2 regions of the Fodinibius salinus genome follow, and region 2 is predicted to be linked to the other one. Evidence: riboswitches for the same ligand, from Rfam matches in the RefSeq annotation. Region 2 holds a riboswitch; the other holds the start of a gene.
The links. Region 2 has a riboswitch for thiamine pyrophosphate ahead of LX73_RS08900 (TonB-dependent receptor). Riboswitches for the same ligand answer to the same signal wherever they lie in the genome.

Region 1 (15,461 bases), 220 kb from region 2:
GTTACCACAGCACATCGCTGCTGGATAAACTGGACTACGTGAGGGTAGAAAATGAAAAGAGCAGAGAAGAAAAAGAGTAACTTGGTTAAGCGAGAGCGTACCTTCTTTACTTTTCTTCATATCCGGTCATCTCAATGAACCCGGTCCCCCCAATATCTTTTTCATTCATGGTTCCCGAAATAGATATTGTGCCTTCGTAGTATCGTACAGAGACGTCCATAACCTGGTCTGGAAATGATGTTTGTAGATCCAAAAACAAATTGGCTTTTGGAATGTTCATGGTCCATTTTGCGGGATATACCGATTTGCTATGTGGGCTTTTCCATTTATCCAGTACTTCAATATTGACATCATCGGGTCCAATTGTCGTTTTTTGACCATCCGGACCAATTAGTGAACCGGTCGTAAATTTGCTGATGGAACCGTCTTTGTTACGCAGCTGATAGTACATGAGATCGTAGCCGTTGGAAAGCTGAATTGAAAACCAGTCCCATCCTTCTTGTCTATTCCCCAGAGCTGAGGTACTCCACTCATGGTCCATCCAGCTGGTACCGGAGACACGGAACTGTTTCTCATTCTTGGTGATCATCCCTTCTGTTTTCATGCGTGTAAAAGAAAAATAATAAGAGGCGTTCCCTGCGTCGGTTCCTTTTCGGTCGTATCCCTTATCCCCTTGCAGAACCAGTGGTTTTGCGGGAGTTATATTGAGATCAATGGCGGCACCGCTTTGCATTTTGGCCTTGATGTGAACCGCGAAATTTTGGTCTCCGCTATTTGTTGAGTCCATTCGTTTAATCTCCCAGTTCTCAATCCAAATACGATAGGGATCGGCTTCGGCGCCGGCCAGCCCTACCGCTCCACGGCTGTAACGTTCCTCGAAAATATGGTCTTCATTTTCGACATCTGAGATGGCAAGATGACCCAAATAGAGCTGGTTGGTATTCCAGTTTGATGGTGCTTTTGAACGGTTGGCGACATCTGTTGGCGGAGTTAACTGATTTCTGAAAATGGTAAACTGATACCCGAATTGGCGTCCGCTTTCTGTAAATACATTTCCAGTATAGTACCACCATTCGGTTTTATATCCCGGATGTGCGCCATGGTCATCGGGAAAGATAAATTCTCGAGGCCCGGTCACTCGTTTATATCCTTCCATACCGCCGCTGTTCATGGCCTCTGCAACAGACACAGAGGCGCGAATCTCTTCCTTATCTTCAACGATGTACCATAATCCCACTGCTAATCCAATGGTCAATGGAACAGCCAGGATATACCAAAAAGAAGTTTTCATTGTCTTTTATTTATTCATTACGCAAGGCATCTGCAGGATTGGCCCGGGCCATTTTTATAGACGGGTAGATACCGGCTAGTAAAGCAGCGACAAAGGCCAGCCCTACCGCCTGTGCAAGCAGCCACGGAGAAAGCACAAACTGAAGGCTCCAGCCAAATGATCTCAAATTGATAACAAAGACTAAAATGTAGGCCATAAGAATACCCAGAGGCAACGATAAGATCCCAGCCATTAACCCCATCACTCCAGTTTGGGTAGTCACGTAGTTCCATAGTTGGGAGGGGGTCATTCCGTTAGCTCTCATCACGGCATGCTCTTGGGAGCGTTCCAGCTGAAGGGCCATCAGTGCGCTTAAAATACCGATGAATGCGACCAGCATGGCAAGCATTCGCAGAACAATGGTCACGGTAAAAGTACGATCAAAAATTGCGATGGAGGCTTCCCGAAGTCCGCGGTTCGATCGGATAAAGACCTCTTGTTGCCCCTCCGCTCTCTTTCTGAGTCGTTCTACGAGCTGGTCTACCTCGATGCCGTTTGCAGCATAGAGAGCGAGCCCGGAGATTGCCTTGTCGTTAAAATATTGGTCATATATACGTCGGTTAATGGTGATGGCGCCCATATCCGATGCGTAATCAAAATTTATGGCTTGTATTTGAAATCCGGTGCGTCCCCGATCGGTTTCAATAAAAATGGAGTCGCCCAATGCTACATTATTGCGATATGCATACGCTTCTGAAACCATAACGATATTTTCGCTTGTGTAGCGTTGCCAAAAGCCGGCTTTCTTTTTCTTAAGCTGATAGGTTTTTTGCGCACTGGGTCCCTGATTTATTGCTATCAGATTATCGGTTCCGTTGTTGGTTTGTGCATCCACACTGCGAACGGTGTGTGAGCGGGAAACACCTTCGGTTTCTTTAAGTAGATCTACGAGTCTTGGTTCAAGTTCTGTGTCTGTTTTGCGGGATACTGCACTAGGCGGCTGAATATATACATCAGCCTGGAGTTGAGCTTCAAGCCATGAAACTACGGTTGTGCGAAAACTGTCAACCATTACTCCCACGCCTACAGTTGCGGATACAGCTACTACGAGTGCAGCTATAGCAACCGATGTTCTGCTTAGTTCCGTAACTATTCCCCGGACCGACATTGTGCCAATCAAGCCATTGAGTTTACCCAACAGTGGACGAAAAATCTGAGCGATTGCTACAATTATTAACGGGATGACCAATGAAAATCCCACGATCATAAATAGCAGAGAAGAATAGCCGGCTGCTATACCGCCATTTGGAATAAGTAAAATGGCCGCTCCCAACAGAATGGCACCGAGGCCCGATGCGGCAAGAATCCCTAATTTTCCTTTTATTTTTGATTCACTGGATGAGCGCTTCAATACGGTAGATACCTTTGCCTGCGAAGCTTCGCGGGCAGGCCAGTATGAAGCAAGCAGCGTGGCTCCCAATCCCAGTACGGCTGCTTTTGCCAGCGGATAAAATCCGATGGCGAGCTCTTGGACTGAGAGTACAAAATAGAGATCGTTTATGGATTGGGTGACTAGCTTGAGCAGCACTTTTGCTAAAAAGAGACCAGAGATAATGCCGACGATGGTACCTATTATTCCAATTAGTGCGGCTTCTTTAAGAATAATGGTGAGTATCTCTTTTTTTGTGACGCCTAAAGCACGCAGTCGACCAATAAGTTGACGCCGTTGTACAACTGAAAACGTCATGGTATTATAGATTAAAAACATCCCTACAAGCAGTGCAAGCATGCTTAGCGCTTCCAAGTTTAATTCAAAAGCGCGGGTCATTTGTGCTACTGTTTCTGACCTTGAATCGGAACGACTAATGGTGGACCCACTGGGCAATAGGGATTGTATTTTGGGGATGATCTTTTTTTCATCCTCTTGAGGTATAATCAGGTCTATGCGGGATAGCTGTCCCTGCATGTTAAATAATTGTTGGGCTGTACTTACATCTACGACCAGTAGATTTTGCAGTGCGCGTTGACTGCGATCGTTACCAGCGTTGATAAGTCCTGCTAACTGTACGCTGTAAGTGCGCCCACCCACTGAAACTGACAACGTATCTCCCACTGATGCTCCAATCTGCCGGGCTACCGGTTTGGCAATTATGCCTGTATTCTTTCCAGTTATAAATTTTGGTAATTCGATTCCACCTTTTTGGCTGGCAAAATCGCGGAAGGGTGCTTCCGCAATGGGATCTATACCCATAATCTGAAAGGTTCGATTTATGCCTTCAATCTGTCCATATCCTTCGGCTACGGGTGCCGACTTTTTAACCATGCCATCTATCCGAACTGTTCGATATACCTCTTCATCTATATTTTCGCCGGCTCCCGTTATTTGGTGGGTCGCTTTGCCGGTGACGGCTTGGGTAGATAGTGAAAACGCTTTTTTAGCTGAGCTGTTGGAAAGGTCGATAGAAACAACAACAGATACCCCCAGGGCTACTCCCAAAATGGAAAGTGCAAAGTGCCAGGGATGTTTCCATAAAAAGCGCAGGCTAGAAAGCCACAGCAAATTCTTTTTGTGTTTACTCATCTTCCTGTCACTTCAGCAACGTTATCGACTTCATGCAGTTTGCCGCCTTTTAATTCAAGAACACGATCCGCAATGTTGCATATGTCATGATCGTGAGTAGCAATAATCATTGTTCTGCCATTCTTGCGAACCAGATCATTCAGGACGCTCAGTATATCCCTCCCAGTTTTATAATCCAGATTGCCGGTTGGTTCGTCAGCCAGAATAAGCATTGGCTCATTTGCCAGAGCCCGGGCAATAGCTACTCGTTGCTGTTCACCTCCTGAAAGGCGATCAGGATAACTATCTCCTCTATCCCCCAACCCTACTTCATCCAGAAACTGTTGAGCGTTATCAAGGGTCTGGCTATCCTTGATACCCTTTAACTTGAGTGGTAACAGTACGTTTTCGTGCGCGGTAAGTGTGGAGATAAGATTAAACGATTGGTAAACGAAGCCAATATTGTTACGTCGGAAAAGGGTTCGGTTTTTTTCATTCAGGGTTGTTAAGTCAGTCCCACCGATGCGCACCTCACCAGAATCTGGTTTGTCAACTCCACTCACCAAATTCAGCATAGTACTTTTGCCAGACCCAGATCTGCCCAATAGCACAAGCATTTCTCCCTCTTGAACGGAAAGGTTGAGCTCATCCAACACGGAGCGGCTTTTTTCTCCTTCCTGATAAATTTTGGTCAACTGTTTTAACTGAATATGCGCCACTGCATCCATGGAGTTAGGTTTTCTTTTGATCATCGAACCAAATAACATACCACCTTCTTCAATGGTTCCTCGGCTATCAAAGTATTGCTACAGAACCATCACATTGCAGGCTCAACTGAAGTTGCATTAAGTAGTAGATTTTGAGAGAATCAAAACAATGCAGTATTAGGGAGGGGTAGCGTGTTTAAGATTGTCTTTGGATATCACTACGGAATGTGAAACGGTACTATTACTAATGAGCTAAATAGTTATGAGTCGCTGATTGATTTTAAAAAATGTATTAACACCTGATTGTTCACTTCGGTTCGAAAAAACGACACCATTTGTGTTAGGTTAACACTGCAACGGGGATTCTCTATTTGCGTATTGTTAAAAATCCCTGAAGGGCAAAAATATACTTGGATGTTAAAACATTTTAATTATTTTTTACAAATAGATTAAACTACAAGTTGGATTAATTCCACTTGGTGCAAATTACAGCAAAATGGCTGACGGTAAGGTATTAATCGTAGAAGATGACCTCTTGCTTGCAATGGTAGAGGAGCGTATGGTCAAAAGGATTGGCTTTGAGGTGGTTGGTAAAGCTGAAAACGGTCCGCAGGCCATAGAGAAAACCTCTGAGTTAGAGCCTGACGTTATCATTATGGACATTACGCTTGAAGAGGGGATGGACGGTATTGAGGCCATGGAGGAGATTCGCACCTTTTCTGACGCATCCGTCATTTATCTTTCCGGAAGTTCCGACCGGTATAACTTTGAGCGTGCTAAAAAGACTGGTTTTGTAGAATTTCTTACCAAGCCGGTTACTAGTGCTGATGTTAAAATACCGCTTGAGAAAGTTTTGGGTAAGCCGTCCGAAGGATCAGAGTCAGGAGAAAATCGCCCGGCTAACTCTACAACTTAATCCGGTAGCTTAACGAGAACTCGGCCGACCTGTTGGCCTTCCAGAATTTTTGTAATCTCTTCTTGTATTGATTCCAGCGAGCACTCGTGGCTCAGCGATTCCAGATTTTGGGGTTTCCATGAGGAAGCAAGCTTATTCCACAGCTTTTTTCGAAGTTCCATCAGGCAATTGCCGCTGTCCATTCCAGCTAGATTTATGCCCCGTAAAATAAACGGGTACACGTTGGTATGCAGCTCGTGCCCCAGCACATTTCCGCAGCAGGCTACTGTCCCATTGTGTTGTGTTTGGCGCAGAGCAGTATCGAGCATAATCCCGCCGACGGTATCAATAACGCCGGCCCATCGGCTAGAGAGTAGTGGCTTTGAAGATTCATCTTGCACTTCATCCCGATGAATGACTGATGCCGCTCCCAGGTTTTTGAGAAAAGAAGACTGATCCAATTTGCCGGTAGCGGCTGTTACTTTGTAATCCAGCGCAGAAAGAATAGATACCGCCATAGTACCTACCCCGCCGGTGCCGCCGGTTACGAGAATGGATCCGTCATCAGGGGTAATGTTGTTATGACGCAGATGGTGAACGCCGATGGAGGCGGTAAATCCGGCTGTGCCTATGATCATGCTATCCCGAAGGCTTAAATTATCAGGCAAGGGGACAATCCAGTTTGCCGGCACGCGGATATATTGACCAAAACCGCCGAATGTATTTTGACCGAGGTCGTAGCCGGTTACCAGTACCTTATCCCCCTCATCAAAGGTAGAATCACCGGGACTTTCAATAATCCCCGCCGCATCGATGCCGGGCACATGGGGATACGTTTTGGTAACGCCCTTGTTACCTGTGGCCGAAAGGGCATCTTTATAATTTAAGGATGAGTAATGGACCCGTACCAGTACTTCGTGGTCGGGAAGTTTGTCGATAGGCCAGTCGCGCACGGATTGTGAGATGGTTCCTTCTGAATCTTCATCGACGACAAAGGCTTTAAAAGAATCAGTCATAATAAGTCAGTAAATTTTTTGAGCCATTTCAAATTCCCCTCATAAGGCGGATAGCGCAGTGGTATTTGGGGCCAGCCGGATTTTTTCATGATGCTTTTCTGATGCGAAAACTCATCAAAACCACTCTTCCCATGATATTGACCAAAACCGCTGTTACCGATCCCACCGAAAGGTAAATTAAGGTTTGCCAGGTGTGCAACCGTGTCATTGATGCATCCGCCGCCGAATGGAATTTCATTAATTATTTTTTCTTGATTGTCGCTATCCGTACTGAACAGGTAAAGGGCCAGCGGACGGGAATGGGAATTGATAGTAGTGATTACGTCATCGAGATCGGCAAATGGAAGTACTGGGAGCAGAGGACCAAAAATTTCTTCTTGCATTACTGAATGGTTCCAGTCGGCGCGCGGCAAAATAGTGGGTTCAATATAAAGATCCTCCTCATTATATTGTCCCCCGATTACTTCGGACTGATCTTCCAGAAGACCGGTAATCCGACTAAAATGGTTACGATTGATGATGCGTGCGTAGTCGGGACTTTGGCTGGGATCGTCCCCGTAAAATTCTGTTACATACTCCTTAAGATGTTGCAAAAAAGTTTTTTTCAGGCTCTTGTGAACATATACATAATCGGGACTGACGCAGGTTTGTCCCGCATTAATAAACTTACCCCAGCAAATGCGTTTGGCTGCAGTGGCAATATCAGCCGACTGGTCTACGATGGCGGGCGATTTACCACCCAGCTCGAGAGTTAGTGGAGTGAGCTGCTTGGCGGCAGCATGCATGATTTTTTTGCCTACGGTAGTGCTGCCGGTAAAGAAAATATAGTCAAGTGGCTGATCCAGCAGAGATTGTGTGACCTCCGCGTCACCCTCAATGGCATGCAAAAATCCGGCTTCAAAATTTTCATTGATCATATTGGTCACCAGCCGAGAGGTATGTGAGGCGTGCTCCGATGGTTTAATGATGGTGGTATTGCCGGCTGCGATTGAGGACAAAGCGGGATTGAGACTGAGTTGTAGCGGATAGTTCCAGGCACCGATCACCAGCGACACACCATATGGCTGGGGATGAATATAATTTTGGGAAGGAAAGTTAAAAAATTCGCCGCTTACTTTGGTAGGGCTGGCCCAAGACGACAGGTTCGATAGCAGGTGGTCAATTTCATGTTTTAGGATAAGCAGCTCGGTCTCATAGGTTTCGAAGACCGGCTTTTTCAGATCTGCGAAGAGGGCGTCAAAAATATCGTCTTCATAAGTGTTGAGCAGCTTTTTAATTTTGCGCAGCTGTTCTTTGCGGAAATCCACATCACGAGTATGCCCTTGTTTGAAAAACTGCTGCTGTATGTTGACGATTTCTTCCATACTATTAGTCTGAGTTTCGACCCGTGAACGTATCCATAGAGTGATAGGCTTTAAAGAGCTTGCCAGCTACAAAATCAAAAACTTTTGTGGGCAGTATGCCTTTTAAAAACGGGAGTATTTTTACCATGAATGGCGTGCGGAGATGCATTTTATTTTTCTCAACGGCCCGAAGGATGCGTCGGCTTAAATTTTCGGGATCCAAAAGGGGGGTGAGCAGCGGTGGTGTTACTCCTTTAAACATCCCGGTATCAATATAACCCGGTTCTACAGATGTTACGGTGACATTTTGGTTGTTTAACTCAATACGCAGCGATTCTGACCATCCCCTAACGCCCCATTTGCTGCCTGCATAAACTGACATATTGGGATTGCCCATGTGGGCCACAGCAGAAGCTATATTGACGATATGCCCTGTAGAACGTTCGATCATCTGGGGCAAAAAAGCGCGGGTGGTGTGCATAACGCCCAACAAATTGACGGCAATAGTTTTGTTGATGTTTGCCATATTCTGTTTCTGAAATGGTTGGCCCACAACAACACCGGCATTGTTAATAAGAATATCAAGATGATTAATTTCTGCTTGCAGTTTTTTCGCCGACTGGTAGATTTGTTCAGGATCTGATACATCCACTTTATAGGTGTGGATTCGATCCCGAAAATTGGCAAGTTGTTTGTTGCATTCTTCCAGCTTTTCGGTATTTATATCCCAGATAACCAGTTTTGAGGCTCCTCGTTCAAGGGCATTTTTCCCCATCTTTAGTCCAATGCCGCTTGCGCCGCCGGTTATAAGGATATGGCTGTTTGCAATTGTACTCATAGAAATATCTTGTCTTAGAACACAGAGTATAGTAATAATATACTGTGATCAATAGAGAAGAAGCAGAAAATTTTGTATATCAGTATTCTAGAAAAGTGGTTTATTATAAAGTTAAGACATGATGTTATTCTAAGTCCTTGTGCTGATCTTGAGGTAGCATCTCTTTCAGCATGTCAAATAATTTTATTAGTAGTTGAACAAAATATATTGAGTGGTGGGTGATCAAAAAGAAAATAATTTATCGTCGCGCATTGATGAGCTAGAAAAAAGGGTAAAGGCTTTGGAGGAGGAAAAGGGAGTACCCTCCAAAAAAGATGAGTCGAATATTTCTACTCCTGCTCTCCGACAGGAGGAAGCAGCGCCCCCTGATGACGATGTGACGGAGGAATCAAAAGGTTTTGAGCTTAATGAACAGTGGTTGAACCGCATTGGTATTACATTACTACTGATTGGGGTGGCTTTTCTGTTTAAATACTCCGTTGATCAGGGATGGCTGATTCCTCCAATCCGAAGTGCCATTGGCCTGGGCATTGGGGTGACACTTTTCTTTGGTGGACTGCAGATGAATACAGATCAAAGTCCACTTAAACAAATATTGATGGGTGGTGGAATTGCGGCCTTCTATATTACCGGTTTTGCAACATTTCAGCTGTATTCATTTCTACCGAGTACTGTTGTTTGGTCGTTTATGATCATAGTTACACTGCTGGCGTTATCGCTGTCGCTGCAACAGGATGAAGCGGTACTTTCGGTGGTGGGAACGCTGGGTGCTTTTGGTACGCCATTTATGCTGCATACCGGGGGTGGAAGTGTAGTGCTGCTGATGATTTATACTATGCTGGTACTGGCGGGGGTTATCGTAATCTATATGCAAAAGGGATGGAAGTCGCTACTTTGGACGTATTCACTGGGCAGTGCAGCGGTAATAGTGGTGGGAATTGCCACCGCGGATACTTCACTTGAGTCCTGGATGTTGCAGGCCGGAGCCGTGGTTTGGCTGCTGGGATCATGGCTGTTGCCGGTATTTCGTAATGTATTTTGGGTATCTGATAGCAAAGGTTGGGGCGATCCGGGAAAAGAGCAAAAACGTAGCCAAAAGAAAATTCGTCCGAACCCAAGCGTTCAATTCATGGTTGTTTTTGCTCCATTGCTGATGCTTGCTGTGACAATAGGTATTTGGGAGTTATCGATGGTCCATGCAGGCTATGTTGCAATGGGATTATCAGCTCTGGCAGCATTGCTTTATCGTCCGCTTACGAATAACCAATGTACCGGGCTTGCATCAACGCACATGCTGTTGGGACTGGGTATGCTCACTATTGGGTTTATGCTTCTGCTGGAGCAAAGCATTCTTTTTGTAACGCTTACTGTTGAGGCCGTATGCCTGCGTTATATCGCCCACCAAACAGGAGATGGGAAACTCAATATTGCCGGCCATATACTATTTGGTATAGTTGTTTTATGGGTTGTCGAGGCATTTGCTTATCGGCCAGGTACTGATCCACTTCTTTGGAATGTTCGTCCCTTCACGCAGCTTGGTGTCATTGCGGTGGGTGCACTGGTAATACCGCGCTGGTTGTCACAAACAAAGCTGAAGAAAGGGTATCGTATAGTTAGCCACCTGGTATTTTTGATTTGGATGTACCAGCAGCTTTCACTGATAGAAAACGGCCAGCCATGGATCACCGTAGCGTGGGGAGCCTATGCCACCATCTTATTAATATTAGGGTTTATACAGTTCGGACGACTGATGCGTCTGACAGGGATGGCCACCATATTATTAGTTGTTGCCAAGCTGTTTATTGTTGATTTGTCACAGCTGCAGGCTATATGGCGCATCTTTCTTTTTATTGGTTTTGGTGCTGTCTTTTTACTGTTGGGCTACTATGGACAATCACATTTTATGGACAAAAAAGATGGCGGAGAACTTAGCAATAAATAAAATTTATGTTACTTTTAGTGCTGTTTAGAATATGTGAGACGGGTTGTCATATTTTATGAATATATGATTTAAATGAAATAATACTGATTATGAAAAGGCTGATATTTTTAGTTGTTGTTTGTATTTCACTGGCGGGCTGTATAAAGTCACCGATAGATCAGGCCGCAAAATCAATCACAGAAGAAAAGCTGATAGAGCCCATTGAGAAACTGTCTTCAGATAGCTTTAAAGGGCGTGCTACAGGAACTGAGGGTGCAGAAAAGACAGTTAACTATTTAGTTAGTAAGCTGAAAGAACATGATATAAAGGGTGGGGCGTCGGATAGTGGATACGTACAGGATGTGCCGCTGGTTGGTCAAAAGACAGCCGAGGATGCTATTATTCAAATTACAAAGAATGGCCGTACGGTACGCAGTTTTGAATATTACTCTGATTTTATGGCTTGGCCCAGTAATCTGGCCGAGAATGTATCCATTGATCAGGCAGAATTAGTTTATGTGGGATACGGTATTCAGGCGCCCGAAGAAAACTGGGATGACTTTAAAGAAGCCGATGTGAAAGGAAAGGTTCTGGTCGTAAAAAATAATGATCCCAGTAAGAAGGCTGATCTTTTTGAAGGAAAGACAAGGTTGTATTACGGTCGGTATGACTATAAGTACGAGAAAGCGCGCGAAATGGGTGCTGCAGGTGTACTTATTATTCATACTACTCCGTCGGCGGGATATGGCTGGAATGTGGTGGCCAACAGCTGGAGCCGTGAGCGATTTTATTTGCGCGGAAATGACTCAATGGAACAATCACCTACAAAAGTAAATGGATGGCTTACCAAAGAGTCCAGCAGAGCGTTATTTGAAAGTGCGGGTCTCAACCTGCAGGAACAGTTGGCTGCAGCTGAAAGCCGATCGTTTGAGCCGGTACCGCTCGAGGGATTGCGACTGAACTTAGATCTTGAAGCCAGCTACCGAAACCAAGATGCTCAAAACGTGTTGGGTGTTGTGGAGGGAACGAGTGATCGTCTTAAAGATGAGTATTTGGTATTTACCGCCCATCACGATCATCTGGGTATTACAAAAGCTGTTGAAGGAGACTCTGTTAATAATGGGGCTTTGGATAATGCAGCGGGAGTAAGCGCTGTCCTTAACATGGCCCGTGCTTACAAAAAGTTGCAGCCACAGCTTAAGCGAAGCGTATTATTTTTATTCGTGGGAGCAGAGGAAGTAGGATTGGTGGGTTCTAAATACTGGGCCTCAAATCCCACAGTTCATCCCGGAAAAGTAACGGCAAATATTAACCTGGACGGTATGAATGTCTATGGTAAAACCAAGGACTTGGTATTGGTGGGATATGGACGAAATACGGTAAGTGACCAGATCCAAAAGCTGGCCGAAAAGCAGGGTCGTACGGTTAAACCGGATCCGCATCCCGACCGCGGATACTTTTATCGTTCGGATCATTTTCCGCTGGCCAAGAAAGGGATTCCTGCTATATTTCCTAATTCAGGTACGAATTTTATCGACAAGCCGGAAGGCTATGCAGAGACTGTGGACAGTCTGCAAAATGCAAACTATCATACGGTCAATGACGAAATTAACAAGTATTGGGATCTGGCCGGCATGGTGCAGGATGTACGCTTGTTTTTTGATGTCGGATACCGCATCATTAATGCCGAAGACATGCAGCGTTGGCAAAAAGGTGATGAGTTTAAACAAGCGCGTTTAAATATGATTGAAGATGCATCGTCCCAATAAATATAGAATCTTTTGGTCTAATCCATCGTTATAATTAGCGAATAATTTTCATTAACAGCAGAACCTTATGAAGTTACTTATCAAAACAGCAGCTCTCATTGCAATCTTGTCACTAAGCGTTGGTATGTCCGAAGCTGATGCCCAGGACACTGAAACTAAAAAGCCAACAATAACAATTACTGAGTACAGTGATTATCAATGTCCGGCATGTGCATACTATAATCCGATTGTAAAAAAACTGAAGGATAAATACGGTGACCAGATTAATCTGAAGCTGCGTTTTTATCCGTTAAACAGCCATCAGTTTGCGGCTTTGGCGGCACGGGCAGCACAAGCGGCGAAGAACCAAGGCAAGTTTTTGGAAATGCATAATATGCTGTATAAGAATCAAAAACGATGGTCGGAATCTGTAAATCCTATTCCCACTTTTAAGCGGTATGCCAAAAAGCTAAACTTAGATATGGAGCAGTTTAAAAGTGATCTTAATGATGCTGAGACGCAGCGTATTGTAATGAATCAAAAGCAAGAAGGGATGAATATGGGCGTAAATTCTACGCCTACCTTTTTTATTGAGGGCGAAAAGTTGACCCAGCTTCCCCAGAATTATGAGGAATTTGAAAAAGTAGTTGAAAAGTATCTTGGAAAGAAGGAAAACTGATATTCTAGTTTTATAAAAACTTTTATCCTATGGTTCCCAGCTTGCATTGCATGGGATAAAAGGCTAGCTTCCCTTTTACGTAGAAATTACGTATTGCTTGTCGTTAGGAGTGCTGCAGGAATGCGGCTGAGATGAAATCCTGGTAACCTGATCTGGTTAGCACCAGCGGAGGGAAACGACAAATCATTGGTACTGATTTTTCCTGCCCTTCTGGCGGCGAGCAGCATAATATTTTATATGGCTGATTCGCTGAATTCCCCAAATATAAGTGACTTATCAGAAGAGCAGATTATTGCTCTCTTTGCTGATTCTCTATCCTCTGCAGATGGCATTGGTATAGGGGACGATAGCTCCGTAACAGAAGGACCCAGCGGACTTAAGCAGTTTCTAAGTACGGATCTTATTGTAGAGCATGTCCATTTTAGGCGCCAAGATATTTCGGCCCATTTTCTGGGACATAAAGCACTGGCCGTAAACCTCTCTGATATTGCAGCAATGGGCGGCCGTCCCAATGGCTTTTACTTATCGCTGGCTCTGCCCAAAGAGCTATCTGTAAGTTGGCTTAGGCAGTTTCGAGATGGATTACTCGCTCTTGCCAAAAAGCATAATATCTTACTATTGGGGGGCGATACTACTCGGTCACAGAATGATATTATTGTCAATATTACGATTACGGGTGTTGGGAAACCCCGACAGGTAAAATTGCGAAGCGAAGCAAAAGTCGGTGATGTCTTATGTGTAACCGGAACATTGGGAGATTCCGCAGCCGGCCTTAAAATACTATCAAATCCCGATCAATATGCTCATCTAACGAAATCAGAGCGCCAGCAGTTATTAGAGAGTCACCAACAGCCAAAGCCGGAAGTGGAAAAAGGGCAGTGGCTGAGTCAAGAAAAAGCGGTACATGCCATGATCGATGTCTCCGATGGGTTGTTGAGAGATGCTCACCACATAGCCCAACAAAGCCAGTGTCGTCTTAATATCGAATTAGAACAGCTGCCGTTGTCGCAGGCTTTCAAGTCTTTTTATGAAAAAAATGGTATCAATAAACAGGCACAGGAGTTTGCCGTGGCAGGAGGAGAAGATTATAGGCTCCTCTTGGCAGTAGCCGAAGATGCTGTTAAGGATTTGCAAAAGCGATACAAACAGAAATTTAGCACTATTCTACATCAGATAGGAAGTGTCAGCAAAGGTGATTCTGAAGTTGAAATACTTCGAGATGGATCGCCGGTAGAAGTCAAAGAACAGGAGTTCAAACACTTTAAGGAATCTTAGTTTTATGCAAAACAATTCGAAACGATCGTATGATAGTGTATTGACTATTGCCACTTCTGATAGTGGGGGTGGGGCCGGTGTACAAGCAGATCTAAAGACTATTTCGGCTTTGGGATGTTACGGTATGTCAGCGTTTGCTGCTCTTACGGCCCAGAATACACAAGAAGTACGGGCTATTCATGAAGTGCCGCCACAGTTTTTAAAAGATCAAATCGATGTGGTGATAGAGGATTTTGAGGTCGATGCCGTAAAGATAGGAATGTTGTTTACCGGGCCTCTTATGGAGGTGGTCGCGGATCGCATTAAAAAACATGATCTGAAGAATATTGTATTAGATCCGGTCATGGTTGCTCAAAGTGGTGCTCAGCTTATACAGGATGAGGCTATCGAAGTGATAAGAGAAGAATTATTTCCTCTTGTTGATCTTATTACGCCAAATATTCCGGAGGCAAAACGATTACTGGGGCGTGATATAAACGGCGATGAGTCGATGAAGCAAGCCGCCCAGAACCTCTTGGAAACTGGCACTGGCGGAGTGTTACTGAAAGGCGGACATTTTGAGGAGGATGAAAGCATCGATTATTTATCAATCGCATCAAAAGATCCGGAGCTACATCAATTTAATGCAAAACGTATAGAAACGAATAATACCCACGGTACAGGTTGTACCCTCTCTTCCGCTATTGCCGCTTACTTGGCAAAAGGATACCCCATGCCTAAAGCAGTTGAACAGGCAAAACTATATATCACACAGGCTATTTCGGCAGGTAGTCAATATAATATGGGCGGGGGCAGTGGACCGTTACATCATTTTCACCAATTTTGGATTTAATATTTTAACCTAAAAGAATTGAAAAGGAATGAAATTTACTGATGAACTTTGGCAAGAAATTGAATCTATTTACGATCGTATTTTAAAACTCCCTTTTATTAAAGAGCTTACTGATGGCACTTTGCCGGAAGAGGTCTTCACCTTTTATCTGAAACAGGACACCTTATATCTTTCTGATTATTCTCGGGCACTTTCGATGGCTGGTATTCGATCCGACAGTAATGAGCAGGCTCGACAGTTTCTTGAATTTGCTACTAATGCTATTGATGTGGAGCGGGAACTGCACGGCGAGTTTTATGAGAGGCTAGATGCCGGTAACCCACTACAAAAGTCCCCATCTTGTTTTGCTTATACTAACTTTTTGCTTGCTACTGCAA
Region 2 (15,461 bases):
GATACGCTCCTTTTCAAATTTGGCTTTACGGGCAATATGCACACCGTAGGGGATGTGATCAATACCTTTTTTGCTGTGTGCATCAGGATTGATTGATGACATGAGCCCCACCTCTTTAGCCTTGTTGCCATGGCGCCAGTCGAGATCCAGCCGGTGGGGGTTAGCATTAATTTCGATAGCTGTATTGTGCTTGGCTGCCAGCTCAATAAGCTCATTCATGTCCAGGTCACTGCCGTCGCGTTTCAGCAACAGGCGCCCGGTCGGGTGGCCCACAATACTGGTGAAAGGATTTTTGATGGCTGTACGGAAACGGTTCATCATTTTTGGGCGATTCATACCCAGTCCGTTGTGGACGCTGGCAATCACAAAGTCGAAACTTTCTAGAATTTCATTCTCATAATCGAGACTCCCGTCACTAAGGATATCTGATTCTATGCCTTTGAAGATGCGAAAATCAGATCCGTATTCTTCGTTAAGCTGATCTACTTCTTCCCATTGTTCTTTGATTTTATCTACCGAAAGTCCGCCCGCATAGGCCGCCGTTTGGGAATGGTCAGTAATGCCCAAATACTCATAGCCGCGTTCTATACAGGCTTCGGCCATTTCTTTAATTGAAAACTTGCCGTCGCTATAAGTACTGTGTGCGTGGATGACGCCGCGAATGTCACCTTCTTCGACAAGATTCATAGACTCATTTTCTTCATAAAAAGTAATTTCACCGTGATCTTCGCGCAGTTCAGGCGGGATAAAGTTTAGGTCCAGATGTTGATAGATATCACTTTCAGAATCGTAATCAATGGGCTTCTCAAAATTGGTATCGCCTTCATCATTTAACTTAAAGAGACCATATTCGTTGAGTGAAAGTCCCCGTTCGCGAGCACGCTGGCGTAGCACAACGTTATGTTCTTTGCTGCCGGTAAAGTACATGAGAGCGGCTGCAAATTGTTCGGGTTTAACGATGCGTAGATCTACCTGACGGCCATTTTCGGTGCGGATGGAGCTTTTGGTTTCTCCGCGGCCCAGCACTTCTACTACCAGTTCGTGGTCAACAAAGGCGTCAAATAGCTGGTCAATATCTTCTTCTTTAGCACCAATCAGGATATCCACATCGCCGATGGTTTCTTTGTACCGGCGCAGCGAGCCGGCAACATCAATAGCTTCAACGCCTTCTAACTTTTTAAGAAAATCATAGATAGGCCCGGCAATATCCAGTGCTTCGTCAAGTCGGCATCGTTGGTCAAACTGTTGCATCCACTCAATAGATTTAGCAATTTTCTGAGCTGACTTTTCCCCCAGTCCGTCGAGGGAGGCCACCCGTCCGTCTTGGCAGGCTTCTTTGAGTTCATCTAGTTCTGTAATATCCAGCTGCTGGTGTATTTTGGCAATATTCTTGGGCCCCAGGCCAGATATCTCCAGCCATTTGATGATACCCTCCGGAATTTGCTCGCGCAGGCTTTCAAGTACTTCAATAGTGCCTGTTTTAGCATAAGAGGTGATATCCTCAGCAATAGAATCGCCAATACCTTTGATGTTAGTTAGCGTATCATTTTCAATATATTCATTGATATCGTCATTGAGAGATTCGATTGTTTGGGCGGCGCGATCAAAGGCAATGGCGCGAAAACGATTTTCACCGGCCAGCTGCATCAGCTGATAAATTTCGCGTAACCGATCGGCAATTTCAGCATTAGTTATGGACATAAGATGTAGTTCAGTTATTTTTGAAAGAAATTATTGGATTCGGTGGAAAAGTTCTAAAAGATAACTGTTCTAGTTTTGGGAATTAAGAACCATTTAGTACCATTAAAAATTCAAATAACCCAATATTTACTATGAAAAAATACTTGATATTGTTCGTCGTGCTTTGCGCTGTTTCTTGTACAGGATCCTTAGATAGAGTGCCCTCAACAGATAAAGTTAATCAGGTGCTGGATGACTGGCACAATGCGGCTGAAGATGCAGATTTTGGACGTTATTTTAATCATTTTGCAAGTGACAGTGCCATTTTTATGGGTACAGATGCTACTGAGCGGTGGACGGTCGCGGAATTCCGTCCTTGGGCCAAGCCCTATTTTGACCGCGGAAAAGCATGGAATTTCACCCCCGTTGAACGGCATGTTTCTTTTTCTGATAACGGTCGCACAGCCTGGTTTGATGAGTCTTTGGATACCCCCAACCTGGGCCCGGCTCGCGGTAGCGGCGTATTGATCTATCAAAAAGGAGAATGGAAGATTGCGCACTATAATTTGTCTATTCCCATTCCCAATACTATTGCCGATACGGTGGTAGCCCAAGTTGAAAAGGCGCTGCAAGAACAATCTTCGAATAATTCTAACTGACGAGTAATAAGTAATGACTAAGCTACGATTTCTATACCCTCTGTTTTTTCTACTCTTCATTTCGACTGGCTTAAAAGCACAATCCGGGTTGCAAGCACCCTCTGAATTTCTTGGTTATGAGTTGGGCAGTCAGTGGACCCCTCACCACAAAGTTATGGACTATTTCTGGCATGTGGCTGAGCAATCGCCACAGGTGAAAACGAATCAGTATGGAACTACAAACGAGGGACGGCAACTTATGCTTGCCTATATTTCAGCTAGGAAGAATATGGATAAGCTGCAAGAAATCCGTACTAACAACCTAAAGCGCACCGGTTTGCGTGATGGTACCCCCACCGGCGACAGTACCGCCATTGTGTGGCTCAGTTATAATGTGCATGGTAATGAGACCTCCAGCAGTGAGGCGGCCATGAAGACGATTTACGAACTTGTGCGTCCTGATAATGCGCGCACAAAAAAATGGCTGCAGAATACAGTGGTTATTATAGATCCCATGCTCAATCCCGACGGGCGCGACCGCTACGTTTATTGGTACAAGCAGACCGTGGGAACCCAGCCGAATGTACATCTCAATGCTCGCGAACATCACGAGCCGTGGCCCGGTGGACGTACGAATCACTATTATTTTGATCTGAACCGTGACTGGGCGTGGCTTACTCAGAAGGAGAGCCGTCATCGTATTGCAGAGTATCAAAAATGGATGCCTCATATTCATGTTGATTTCCATGAGCAGGAATATGATTCTCCCTATTATTTTGCGCCGGCAGCCAAGCCGTTTCATAATGCGATTACCGATTGGCAGTCGGAATTCCAATTTACCATTGGTCAAAATCATGCAAAGTACTTTAATAAAAACAATTGGCTCTACTTTACGCGCGAAGTGTTCGATCTTTTTTATCCCAGCTATGGGGATACCTATCCCATTTTTAATGGTGCAATCGGCATGACTTACGAGCAAGCCGGTCACAGCCTGGCAGGACTCGGCATCCTTAAAACCGAGGGGGATACGCTTACGCTTAACGATCGGTTGACCCATCATCATACAACGGGATTATCAACAGTAGAGATCAGCTCGAAAAATGCGGGCAGGCTGGTCAGTGAGTTTAGCAGTTACTATGACAGGGCTCAAAATAACCCCCAGGGAGAATACGAGACGTTTGTGATTAAAGGCGATAACAATCCGGATAAGCTGCAGGCACTGTTTGATTTATTAGATAAACACAAGGTAAAGTATGGGCAGCCCACGCAGTCACAATCGTTGAGGGGATATAACTACGAGACCGGAGAGAGCGAAGAAGTTTCAGTTAGTAAGGATGACTACCTGGTGAGCGTTTATCAGCCCAAATCTGTAATGGCGCGCATTTTGTTTGAGCCCAAGCCAGAGCTTTCTGATTCCGTAACTTATGATATTACAGCTTGGGGACAGCATTATGCTTATGGTCTGGACGGTTATGCGCTGAAGCAACGTTTGGATGTAGAACAGGCATCGGCCCCAAAGAAAGAGTTGGAAAATGAGATTTCTGGCAAACCGTATGCCTATCTGGCTAAGTGGCAAGATTTGGAAGATATAGGTTTACTCAGTGATCTACTCAAGCAAGAGATCAGAGTTCGTTTTGCGCAAAAGTCTTTTACTGTGGATGGGCAGTCGTATGATCGTGGAACGTTAATTATTACACGTTCTGATAATAAGATTTTCACTAAGGATTTTGACAGCACTGTACAAGAGATTGCGAACAAGCATAACCAGCAGCTGTATGCAGCCTCAACGGGATTTGTAGAGTCAGGGCCCGACTTTGGCTCATCGTCGGTGCGCTATTTGGAACCTCCGCGGGTAGCACTGCTTTCGGGCAGCGGTACAGATGCAGGTATGGTCGGCGAAATTTGGCACTATTTTGACAAGCAGATTAACTATCCGCTGACGATGCTGGATACTAATTATTTCGGTGATGTTGATCTTAGTAAATATGATGTGCTGATTCTGCCGTCTTATTATGGTGACGAGCTGGATAGTGATCGGCTTGGCGAAATTAAAGAGTGGATTTCTTCAGGTGGCAAGCTAATTGCCGTGCAGGGTGGTAATAATTTGCTGGCCGGCAAAGAGAGATTTGCTTTGAAGCGGAAGAAAGATGATGAAAGTGAAAGTGCAGAAGTGGCTAACCAATTAGACAAATACGGTGAGCAGCAGCGCGAAAGTATTTCCAGTTTTAATCCGGGATCCATTTTCAAGGTTACGATGGATAACACGCATCCACTGGCTTTCGGCTACAAAGGTAACTACTTTTCGTTGAAGCTCAATACCAGTAGCTACCAATATCTGGAGAATGGCTGGAATGTGGGTGTTACCAAAGAAGGAGCACACATGAGCGGTTTTTTGGGTCATGAGGCAAAAGAGGGTATTCAAAACAGCCTGACTTTTGGCGTGCAGAATATGGGTTCTGGATCGGTAGTTTACATGATTGATAACCCCCTGTTCCGCGCTTTCTGGTATAATGGCAAGCAGCTGTTTGGCAATGCCGTGTTTTTGGTAGGACAGTAAGCTGTTATCACAAATGATGTAATTGTATCTGGCTCCTATGCTTTGCGTAGGAGCCAATTTATTTAAATGCTAGGATCGATCACGATCTGGTTCCAATACTTGGTCCTAGAACCAGCAAATCGCGGCCTATTTTAGGTGGTAATTTTTGTTTTCTCTCTACCTACGTCTTTATCATCAAAATGAGGAGAATGTTTCCAGCTGCGCTGGGAGCTATCAGTATTTATTTAGCCTTATCTTTTGAAACTTCCCCCTGATGCCTGTATCTTAGGGCGCATTCTAACTATACCCAAGGTTGGGGGTGCTTGCAACAGCAGGCTGAGATCATACCCTAAGAACCTGAACCGGGTAAAACCGGCGTAGGGAAACCAGGTTGGCAGGGATTTATCCTTGCTGCCGGATTGATCAGCATTTCTTGCAAGTTCATCTCCCGCTCTTATAAATCTAATAAGACGGAGGAACTTATGTTTTTTAAGATTATTCGAAGCACAGCCATTCTGTGTTTTTTCATGGCAATGAGTACTATGCTCTTTGCCCAAACAATAAGCGGAACTGTAACAGACGGGCAGACCGGCAAAACGCTGGCCGGGGCTAATATTATCCAGTTGCAAACATCAAATGGTGTTTCGACGGATGAGAATGGATCATTTTCACTGACGCTTACCGATGATGCGCCTCAAAAAATAAAAGTGACGTTTGTTGGCTATAAAGCTAAAATCGTTCGGCTTGACGGAGCTGAAAGCTCGTTAACTATCACGCTCACACCTTCTACTATGATGAGTAATGAGGTATTTGTGAAGGCACTTCGCGTAGATAAAGCTACGCCCATGGCTTATGAAAATATCAGCAAAGCCAGTATTGAACAGAAAAATCTGGGTCAGGACATGCCCTATATGATTGGGAGCAGTCCTTCGGTTACTACCACATCAGATGCCGGAGCAGGCATCGGCTATACCTCTATGCGTATCCGCGGTGTCGATCAGGGTCGCATTAATGTGACGGTTAACGGTATTCCCATTAATGATGCCGAATCGCATGGTGTATTCTGGGTGAATATGCCTGATTTAGCTTCTTCAGTTGAAAATATACAGGTGCAGCGAGGAGCTGGCACATCCACCAATGGAGCTGCCGCTTTTGGAGCAACGATGAATATTCAAACGTCGGAAATGAAATCCGAGGCCTATGGAGAAGTAAATACAGCTATTGGATCATTTAACACCCGCAAAGCTAATGTAATGCTGGGTTCCGGATTGATGGATAACGGCTGGCAGTTTGAGGGACGACTCTCGAAGATAGAATCAGATGGATATATTGACCGGGCTTCTTCAGATCTGAAATCATTTTATCTGTCGGCGGCTAGGCATGGTGATCGCAGCTTGTTGCGTGCAGATGTCTTTTCAGGAAAAGAGAAAACCTACCAAGCGTGGTATGGTGTATCCGAAAGCCGGCTGCAGAATGGCAATAGAACCTATAATCCCGCAGGAGCCTATACCGATGAAAGCGGGAATACGAAGTATTATGATAATCAGACGGACAATTACCAGCAGGATCATTATCAGCTGCATTACTCTTATCAGTTTACCGATAACTGGGATGCTCGGGGGTCATTGCATTATACTTATGGGCGCGGTTATTACGAAGAATACCAAGAATCCCAGGACCTGACACAGTACAGCATCAGTGATATCCAGCTGCCGGATACTACTATTCAGAAAAGTGATTTGGTGCGACAGCTTTGGCTCGACAATCACTTTTACGGCGCTGTCTTTTCAACTGAATATGTGCCCTCGGACCGTTGGTCACTCACACTCGGCGGCGGATATAATGAATATGACGGTGACCATTTTGGAGAGGTTGTCTGGGCGCGTTTTGCCGGAGATACTAATGCTGATAAACGATACTATCAGAACAATGCGTTGAAGACAGATTTTAATTCCTATATCAAAGCCAGCTATCAAATTATCGATGGGCTCACTGCCTATGCAGATGCCCAGATTCGTCATATTACGTACGAATTCTTGGGTAAAGATCGACAGCCGGCTCAGGGTGGTGGTCAACAGATTGTGGATGTACAACAAAAAGATCGTCTCACTTTCTTTAATCCCAAAGCCGGGTTGACGTATAATATTAATCAGCGCCATCGGGCCTATGCGTCATTCAGCGTGGCGAACAAAGAGCCCACACGCGACGAATATGTGGATTCTACTCCCGAAAATCGTCCGTCGCATGAAACCCTTTACGACTGGGAAGCCGGATATAAAGGATCTTTTGATTGGTTTTCAGTGGGAGCGAATTTCTACTATATGAATTATCAGGACCAGCTTATCTTAACCGGCGAAATTAATGATGTGGGATCCAACGTGCGGCAGAATGTGCCCAGTAGTTATCGTGCAGGTATAGAGCTACAGGCTGGAGCACAGCTGTTGCCAAGTCTGGAATGGTCGGCCAATGCAACCTTCAGCCGCAATAAAATTGAGCAATATACGCAGTATGTCGATAATTATGATACTGGATCACAAGAGACGAATGTTTATACAGATACTAACATCTCTTTTTCTCCGGATGTTGTTGCAAATACTATGCTTCAATTTTCTAAGAGAGGCTTGTCAGCTCAGTGGTCAGCAAAGTATGTTTCTCGACAATACTTGGATAATACACAGACCAAAAGCCGGTCGCTTGATCCGTATGTTGTAAATAATTTGCGTATAAGATACAACTGGGAGACGGTACCGTCGTTACAAGCTATTAAAATAACGTTTGTGGTTAATAATATGCTTAATGAGATGTATGAGTCCGATGGATATACCTTTGGATATATTTCCGGAGGACAAAAAGAATACAGCAATTATTATTATCCGCAGGCCGGACGCAATTTTTTGCTACAGCTCTCGTTTAACTTCTAGATAGATATGTATAAACATCGTGATTTAGAAAGGGTCGGCTGGAAAGTCGGCCCTTTCTTTTTGTAATGTATAGCTCTAAAGTGTGGAAGCTTGACGCAGCTGTTAAGGTTAATTCTTAACGGATAAAGCAGAATTAGAAGCGGATGGGATTTTATGCATATCGGGGAAGAAAATTGCAATCGGGCAATAACCGGCTACTGATTTTTCGCTGGTTGTTTATATAGCAAATAAAAGATTTATGCATTCTGGGGCATGCCTGAAACTTCTACCAAACTGACATCAAAATTCCAACTTGAAAAGCTACAATTATTCTGCATTGGTAAAGAATCGCACATCTTCATCATTTGATATTTCTTTTTCATCTGTACTGGCTCGGTCGTCTATTACTTGTATAAAAATGGCGCCGGTAATAATGAATACGGCGGATATAATCTCCAGCCGGGACGGGTTTTCGCCAATACTGAGCCAGGCAATAAACAAGGCTGCAATGGGCACCATATTACCATAAAGTACCACCTGTGTAGGACCAAGTTTTTTAAGGGCTCGTACCTTTACCCATTGGCCAACGCCCACGCCAATAGCACCGCCGGCAATGATGGCAATCCAGGTCCATAGTCCAAGTGATTTCCAAGACACAACAATAAGATCAGGAGAGGCAATGAGGATATATAACGTACCGCCAATGGCAGTACGAAGAGCGACAATGGGTACGGAACCGTATTTATTAGCTAGGGGTTTAATAAGGTGCAGTTCAATAACGGTAAGGATAAGTGCAATAATTAAAATAGCATCTCCTAACCAATATCCCTGCTCAGGTTGTAATCCATCCCAAGCTAAGATAATTGTGCCCACAACAGCTAGAACGACGCCTAAGTAACCATAGCCTCCCATTTCTTCGGTGCTAAACATATAACCAAATCCCGTGCTCACCGCAGGGCCCAGAGCCAGCCAAAGTGATGCCCGTGCGCCGTGGGTTAGTCCTAACCCCTCAATACCAAGCCAGGGAGCCAGCGTCGCACCAATGACCGAGATAAATAATAGTCTTGGCCAGTCTTCTTTTTTTATCTGAGGTAAAAAGGAAATTTTATTATTAGTTTGGCGGCATTCCGAACGATATTGCAGGTACATTACCAAAAACATAGCAATCCCGCCCATAGCAAACCGTGATACGCTAAATGATATGGGAGACATCTCCAGAAGGGCAATTTCTGCTAGAATGAAATTAGCACCCCAGAGAAAAACAAAAAATATAAGGATCCCGTGATGGGAGAGTGTCCCACCCCGGGAAAAGGTATTATTGTTCAACGAATTTGCAATATTGCTTAAATTCTATACTTCGATTGTGAACGGAACCTTAGTATTCTTCCAGTGAAGCACACATTCCGCCGAACTGTTGGTAACGTTATGGAAAGAAATTAAAAATTGTTCCATGTGCGACGCTTCTTTAGAAGGAACTTTAACACGCAGTACATCCTTACTTTTATCATATTGCGTGCCCCATGACAATTTAGAATTGAGGATTATAGTCCATGTATCTTTGCGTGGAATAGTATAAAGTGAATAAGTACCGGCTTCTACTTTTTTTCCTTCAATCATTACATCATCCGAAAAAGTAATAGCCGTAGATTCATTAGCTCCCGTTCGCCAAACCTCACCATAGGCTTCTAATCCACCAAAAACTTCACGTTCATTAACAGAGGGGCGCCCATAGGTAATAGAAACCTGAGTAGTTCCGATTGTCTGGCTGACAGATGCATTCGGACTTGTTCGTGCTTTTTTATTTCCGCGATCTTGAGCAGTACCCAAGCTGGTAAAAAGCATAACTCCCAAAAAAGCAAATGCCGTGATTTTAAGATATGTTTGAACTGACTTCATAACACCGTCGATTTATTTAGGGTTTATTTATTTAGCAAGTTAGTGTAACTAAAAATATTGTTTTTTCGTTTATTTATAATCTTTGTTTAAGCAGTGGCTATGTCGTTTTGAGAATAACTCCGCTTATAAATCATGACATAGCATCAGTATAACAAACTATTACATTATGAGAATTAGATTATGGTATTTTTTTTTAATATTTAATAACTAACAATGGGGGTTAGAATAGCGTTAGAGTCATACAATATAATATCATGAGTGAAAACAATCGCTATTCGTTTTCTGATGGAACAGGTAAAATTTTAAATAGAGGAACAGTTATTTTATTTGCCTGTGCCTCTACTGATGAATTTCCTTTAGTTTCAGTAAGCGAAAGTGCAAAAAACATTTTAGGTTTTTCTACTTCCTATCTATTAGAGCGGGAGAATGGGTGGTCTGATCGTATTCACCCCGATGATAAGACAGCTGTCTTTGAGGGATTCGAAGAAGTAATGTCCCAAGGTATAAGCATTATCAATGAATATCGGTTTAAGCGAAAAGATGGTGTTTATATTTGGTTACGGGATGAGCTTACCCTTGCCGAAGATTCCAACGGTAATGAGGTGGTTTATGGATCATCTATTGACATTACCGAGCGAAAGAAAGCAGAATTAGCACTAAAAGAAAGCCAGCGAAAATATCAGTCTATTGTCAATCACATTAATGATATTGCCTATTCGTTGGATAGCGATGGAAATATTACATTATTAAATAGCTCTTGGACCGAACGGACGGGTTACTCGATAGATGATTGTATGGGTACGGCTTTTTGGAATTATGTACACCCAGAAGATCGCGAAAGCATTAAAAGTTTTTTTCAATCGCTTATCAAAAACCAAGGAACTGCAGAAAAGGTTTTTCGTATTGCTACTGCTGATGGTGAATTTTATTGGGCCGAAGTGTATGCCAAATGCTTAACTAATGGTAAAGAAACCCAAGTGAATGGTACTATTATAGATATTTCCGATAACCTGGCTTATCTTGACAAGAAGGAAAAAATTAATCAGGAGCTTGACGAACGGGTAGCGCAGCATACGCAAGAGTTACGCAGTGAAATTGAAGAACGGCGGCGAGCGGAAACGAATATCCAGCAGCGACTTTCGTACGAACAGGCAATATCCGAATGTTCGAGCTTGCTGCTGGAAAGTTCTTCTCCTAAAGCGCTAAAAGAAACCTTGGAGATTATGCGTGAAGTTACCAATGCCGATCGTGTATATCTCTATAAAAATTTTAAGGCTGGCGGTGAGTTGCGCATACGACTGGCTGTAGAAGCTTGTGCAGATGGGGTCATTCCAAATACTAAAACTGATACATCTACACAGCTTGCCTATTCAGAAATACCATGGTGGCATAAGCAGTTGTCCAGTGGTAATATCATTAACACAGATATCGAGGATTTACCTGAAACAGAACGAGAAATTCTTGGTGCTCAGGGAGTAAAATCAGTTTTGGCCATTCCGATACGAATAGAAGAAGAGTGGTATGGTTATGTTGGTTTTGCGGATATAAAGAACAAGCGTTCATGGAAGAATAATGAGATTCAGTTTTTAAAAACAGCAGCAAATATTATTTCAGCCCATGAAAAGCGAAAAAAGATTGAAAAATCGTTAGTTCAACAACAAAACTATACTGAAGCAATATTAGACAGCCTGCCCAGCATTTATTTGTTAATGGACGAGGACTTTGAGTTCGAGCAATGGAATCACAATGCTGAGGAATATACCGGTTACAGTACAGAGGAGTTTAGTCAGCTCAATGTTTTTGACCTTGTGATTCCTGAAGATCACGAAGAACTGAAAGAAGGAACAGAGCGTGTCAAAAATCATAATAATGACAAAGGGCGGGAGCTTCGTTTACAAACAAAGTCGGGCAATGCTATTCCGTATTATTGGAGGGGACATTATATAGAATTGGATCAGCAAGAATATTTTTTGTGTGTTGGTATTGACATTACGCAGCAAAAGGAGACCGAAAAAGCACTTCTTGATGAAAAACGATTTAACGATGCGCTGATTGAAAGTATGCCTGGTATATTCTATATGATTAATTCTGACAGTAAATTCCATCGGTGGAATCAAAATTTGGAAGACCTGTTGGGCTATTCTTCGGAAGAGTTGAAGTCTATAGGACCAGTTGATGTCTTTGATAAAGAAGAATTTGAACAGGTTGATAAAAAAATAAAAGAGGTTTATGAGATAGGCCAGTCCGAATTAGAGGCAGAAATCGTAGCTAAAGATGGTTCAAAAACTCCATACTACTTTACCGGTAGGCTTTTTTCCAGAGGTGGCGATGAATATCTTGTTGGGGTAGGACAGGATATTTCGGAGCAAAAGAAGGCTCGGGAACAGCTCAAGAAGAGCGAAGAGCTTTTCCGGAATTTGTTTTTAAAAGCCCCGGCGGCCATAGTAATGGTGGATCCAGACAATAATATTCAAGATGTAAACGAAAGTTTTGAACAACTTTTTGGCTACGAGGAAGAAGAAATAGTAGGTAAGGATGTAGATGAGGAACTGGTGCCCGAACAGCGCATGGAAGAAGCTCCCCAGTTTTTAGATGAAGAATTTATTGAAAAGAAGTTTCATATAGAGTCACAGCGGTTAACAAAGGATGGAGAACTTATAGATGTTTATGTGGCGCCTATACCGGTTTATGTGGATGGGACCCCCATTGCTGCTTTTGGCATGTATATCGATATTTCTGAGCAGAAAACGTATGAGAAGGAGCTTCAGAAATCCCTTGAAGAAAAGAAGATGCTGCTTAAAGAAGTTCATCATCGTATAAAGAATAATTTAGCGGTAGTTACGGGGCTCATTCAGCTTCAATTGTATGAAACCGAGAATCCAGAAGTACGGGCTACACTCGAAGAAAGTGAAAGCAGAATTCAAACGATTGGTTTAATTCACGAAAAAATATATAACTCTCAGACATTGTCGGGGGTATCGTGTGAGGCATATATCGGGGATCTTGTTGAAACAATTAGCAAAACCAATAAGATGGATAAGGAAGTTACTATATCGAAAAGCATTGATGATATTCATCTAAATACTGGACAGGCTGTCCCCTTTGCGCTTTTGGTGAATGAGATAGTTACCAATTCATATAAATATGCGTTTGAAGATCAGACAGAAGGAAAAATTAAGATTGACATAAGCAGGGAAGGAGATGAGCTTCATGCCGAAATCAGAGATAACGGAAAAGGGCTGCCGGACGATTTTGCGGAAGAAAATGTTGATAGTTTGGGGATGACGCTGGTTCAAAACTTTATAAATCAGCTGGGAGCCAAGGGGCACTTTAAAAATGACAATGGTACTTGTCTGGAACTTAGCTTTGAGATTGAAGAACCCACTACAGGTCCGGAGTCATAAGTATTACAGTAACTTCATGAGCTTATTCCGTCATTTCTTTTTTAAGAAGATCTGGAAATTTGTTGTGCAGCTTTCGCAATTTTGGAGCAATAACAGCTGAGCAGTACCCGGCATTAGGATTGCTTTTGTAGTAGTTGTGATGATGATCTTCTGCTTCAGAAAAATTAGAAAGGGCTTCAATATCCGTAACAATGGGATCATCCCAAAGATTGGAATTATCTGTCTCATCCAGTAACCGTATCGCCACTTTCTTTTGCTGTTGATTATGATAAAAAATAACCGAGCGATATTGGGTGCCCACATCGGCACCCTGTCGGTTTTTAGTAGTAGGATTGTGCGTGTGCCAAAAAACAGTGAGTAGCTGCTTGTATGAAATAACATCGGGATTAAAAGTGATACGCGCTACTTCGGCGTGGCCTGTCTTTCCAGAGCAAACTTGTTTATAAGTGGGGTTTTGAACTTGTCCGCCGGCATAGCCGGGCACTACCGATGTTACGCCCTTTAGCTGTTGGAATACTGCTTCAACACACCAAAAACAGCCGGCACCCAAAGTTGCTTGTTCCAGATTTTGGTTATCCATACATTTATAGGATTTGGATCAATTTTACTTGTGCCAAGTCAGCAGTACATTGCTATACTGTGCTTTACGACCTCACATATTATTACTTTCGCGTTTCTTCGTATGCGGCAATAAAATCTTCGGGTGTATGTTTGGCAATAATTGTAGCGATGGCATCAAGCGGAAGGTCATTAATATTTTGGAAACGCAAGCAGGATCGCCCCATATCCATGGGCTTGTTGGCTTCCTCAAACTGTTCTTCCAACCAGTCTTGCAGTTCTTCATCCTGATAAACTGACATCAAATACAGCGCATTGTGTTTTTTTTGCGCAGCAAGCCCCAAGTAGTTAAGCGGCTGATTGTTGTAGGTATCGGGATAGGTTTCGAGAGGTATTTCATAGCTGATCATGCCCCAGTTCATTGTTTCCTCATAGCCATCAGGAAGGTTGTTAAGGATCAACTCTCGTATTTTTTCGATTGTCTCCCGGCGAAATTCAGGAAGTTCTTGAATATACTCTTCAACAGTTTCTGCAGTACTTTTTGCCATAATGCGAAGTATAGTTAAAATTGAATGATCATTTTGTAAATAGCCCCAAAGTTAAGAAGATCTATCCATGTTTGCATTAATTGATATCTCCGTTTTTACCGAATGAGCGATATAACAGCGCTCATGGGCTCGGTGATGTAAACTTTCAAAAGTCTTTGCGTCAGGTTTTTTGTTTTCCTGGAAGCGTACGCTTGGTTGTAATGTAACATTTGTGATGGCTAATTTTCCTTCTTTATTTTTTCCCATTTGTCCTTCGGCCTCATCAGAATAGCGATTGATAACATATCCTGCATCTGCAGCTATCGACAGGAACCAAAGCATGTGGCAGCTTGCGAGTGATGCTACAAAAGCTTCTTCGGGGTCCAGAGCATGTCCATCGGTCAAATGCTCGGGGACTACCTCAGCAGAGGCGGCGGCGGGAACGGTTAGTCCTTCATTAAATATCCACTGATGCTTGCGTGAGTAGTTTTGATCAACAAAGGAAGCCTCCGTTTTTCGCTGCCATGTAATTTTTGCCTGATGTGTACTCATAATGCTACCTAATCTTTTTAGACAAGAGTCGTTGATTGTATCCCCTAAGGGCGAAATATAATATTACCGAGTAAAAACGTACAGAATTCTTTTATTGCAGGGAATCATCTAAAAGCCGCATCCGGGTTGATTAAAAGTATTTGGTTAGCAGAGCTTTTTGCCGTTGGGTAACTTGTCTTCCGGGGTAGCCAGAATTACATCTTCATTTTCATCATAAAAACCCGTTACCAAGCATTCCGACATAAAGGGACCAATCTGTTTGTCCGGTAGATTTACGACTCCAATTACCTGCTTCCCCACAAGATCTTCGGTAGTATAATGCTCGGTAATTTGCGCACTGCTTTTCTTGATGCCAATTTCATCCCCAAAATTGACTGTTAGCTTATAGGCAGGCTTTCGCGCTTCAGGGAATTTGTCCGCTTCAATAATAGTTCCGACCCGTAGATCAACGGCTTGAAACTGCTCCCAACTTATGGTATCCATAAAACTTGTGAATTTATATAAAAACCCTTGCAAGCCATAGACTTACAAGGGTTTGTGTGCCCTGGACTGGAGTCGAACCAGCACTCCCATAATGAGAACTGACCCCTCAAGCCAGCGCGTCTACCAATTCCGCCACCAGGGCAAAGGTCAATTTTTAGAGGTTTCGAATATACGATTTAATCCCCAAAAAACGAATATCATTCAGATGAATAATACGGTCTAGGATATTACATCTCAGCAAGTTGATCCTGTACATACTCATTTTCTGGCGCCATCTTGTTGGCCTG

Region 1: it holds a riboswitch for thiamine pyrophosphate, as region 2 does, so the genes downstream of both, thiL (thiamine-phosphate kinase) here and LX73_RS08900 (TonB-dependent receptor) in region 2, are expected to answer to the same signal.

The regions. Positions count from the first base shown of each region.
Region 1 covers NZ_VNHY01000002.1:675,955-691,415, forward strand. Annotated here, with positions in the region: gene LX73_RS07870 (flavin reductase family protein) at 1-80, shown strand, start outside; gene LX73_RS07875 (lipocalin-like domain-containing protein) at 107-1,291, opposite strand; gene LX73_RS07880 (ABC transporter permease) at 1,302-3,851, opposite strand; gene LX73_RS07885 (ABC transporter ATP-binding protein) at 3,848-4,558, opposite strand; gene LX73_RS07890 (response regulator) at 5,034-5,453, shown strand; gene LX73_RS07895 (YhdH/YhfP family quinone oxidoreductase) at 5,450-6,448, opposite strand; gene LX73_RS07900 (aldehyde dehydrogenase) at 6,445-7,812, opposite strand; gene LX73_RS07905 (SDR family oxidoreductase) at 7,817-8,629, opposite strand; gene LX73_RS07910 (DUF2339 domain-containing protein) at 8,844-10,571, shown strand; gene LX73_RS07915 (M20/M25/M40 family metallo-hydrolase) at 10,661-12,319, shown strand; gene LX73_RS07920 (DsbA family protein) at 12,387-12,977, shown strand; TPP riboswitch at 13,073-13,168, shown strand; gene thiL (thiamine-phosphate kinase) at 13,215-14,252, shown strand; gene thiD (bifunctional hydroxymethylpyrimidine kinase/phosphomethylpyrimidine kinase) at 14,257-15,084, shown strand; gene tenA (thiaminase II) at 15,113-15,461, shown strand, end outside.
Region 2 covers NZ_VNHY01000002.1:899,587-915,047, forward strand. Annotated here, with positions in the region: gene polX (DNA polymerase/3'-5' exonuclease PolX) at 1-1,701, opposite strand, end outside; gene LX73_RS08890 (nuclear transport factor 2 family protein) at 1,899-2,339, shown strand; gene LX73_RS08895 (M14 family metallopeptidase) at 2,353-4,875, shown strand; TPP riboswitch at 5,160-5,255, shown strand; gene LX73_RS08900 (TonB-dependent receptor) at 5,337-7,775, shown strand; gene LX73_RS08905 (DMT family transporter) at 8,082-9,080, opposite strand; gene LX73_RS08910 (DUF2911 domain-containing protein) at 9,105-9,650, opposite strand; gene LX73_RS08915 (PAS domain S-box protein) at 9,905-13,054, shown strand; gene msrA (peptide-methionine (S)-S-oxide reductase MsrA) at 13,077-13,634, opposite strand; gene LX73_RS08925 (DUF1801 domain-containing protein) at 13,717-14,160, opposite strand; gene LX73_RS08930 (OsmC family protein) at 14,212-14,691, opposite strand; gene LX73_RS08935 (tRNA-binding protein) at 14,836-15,174, opposite strand; tRNA gene LX73_RS08940 (tRNA-Leu) at 15,232-15,316, opposite strand; gene LX73_RS08945 (tetratricopeptide repeat protein) at 15,402-15,461, opposite strand, start outside.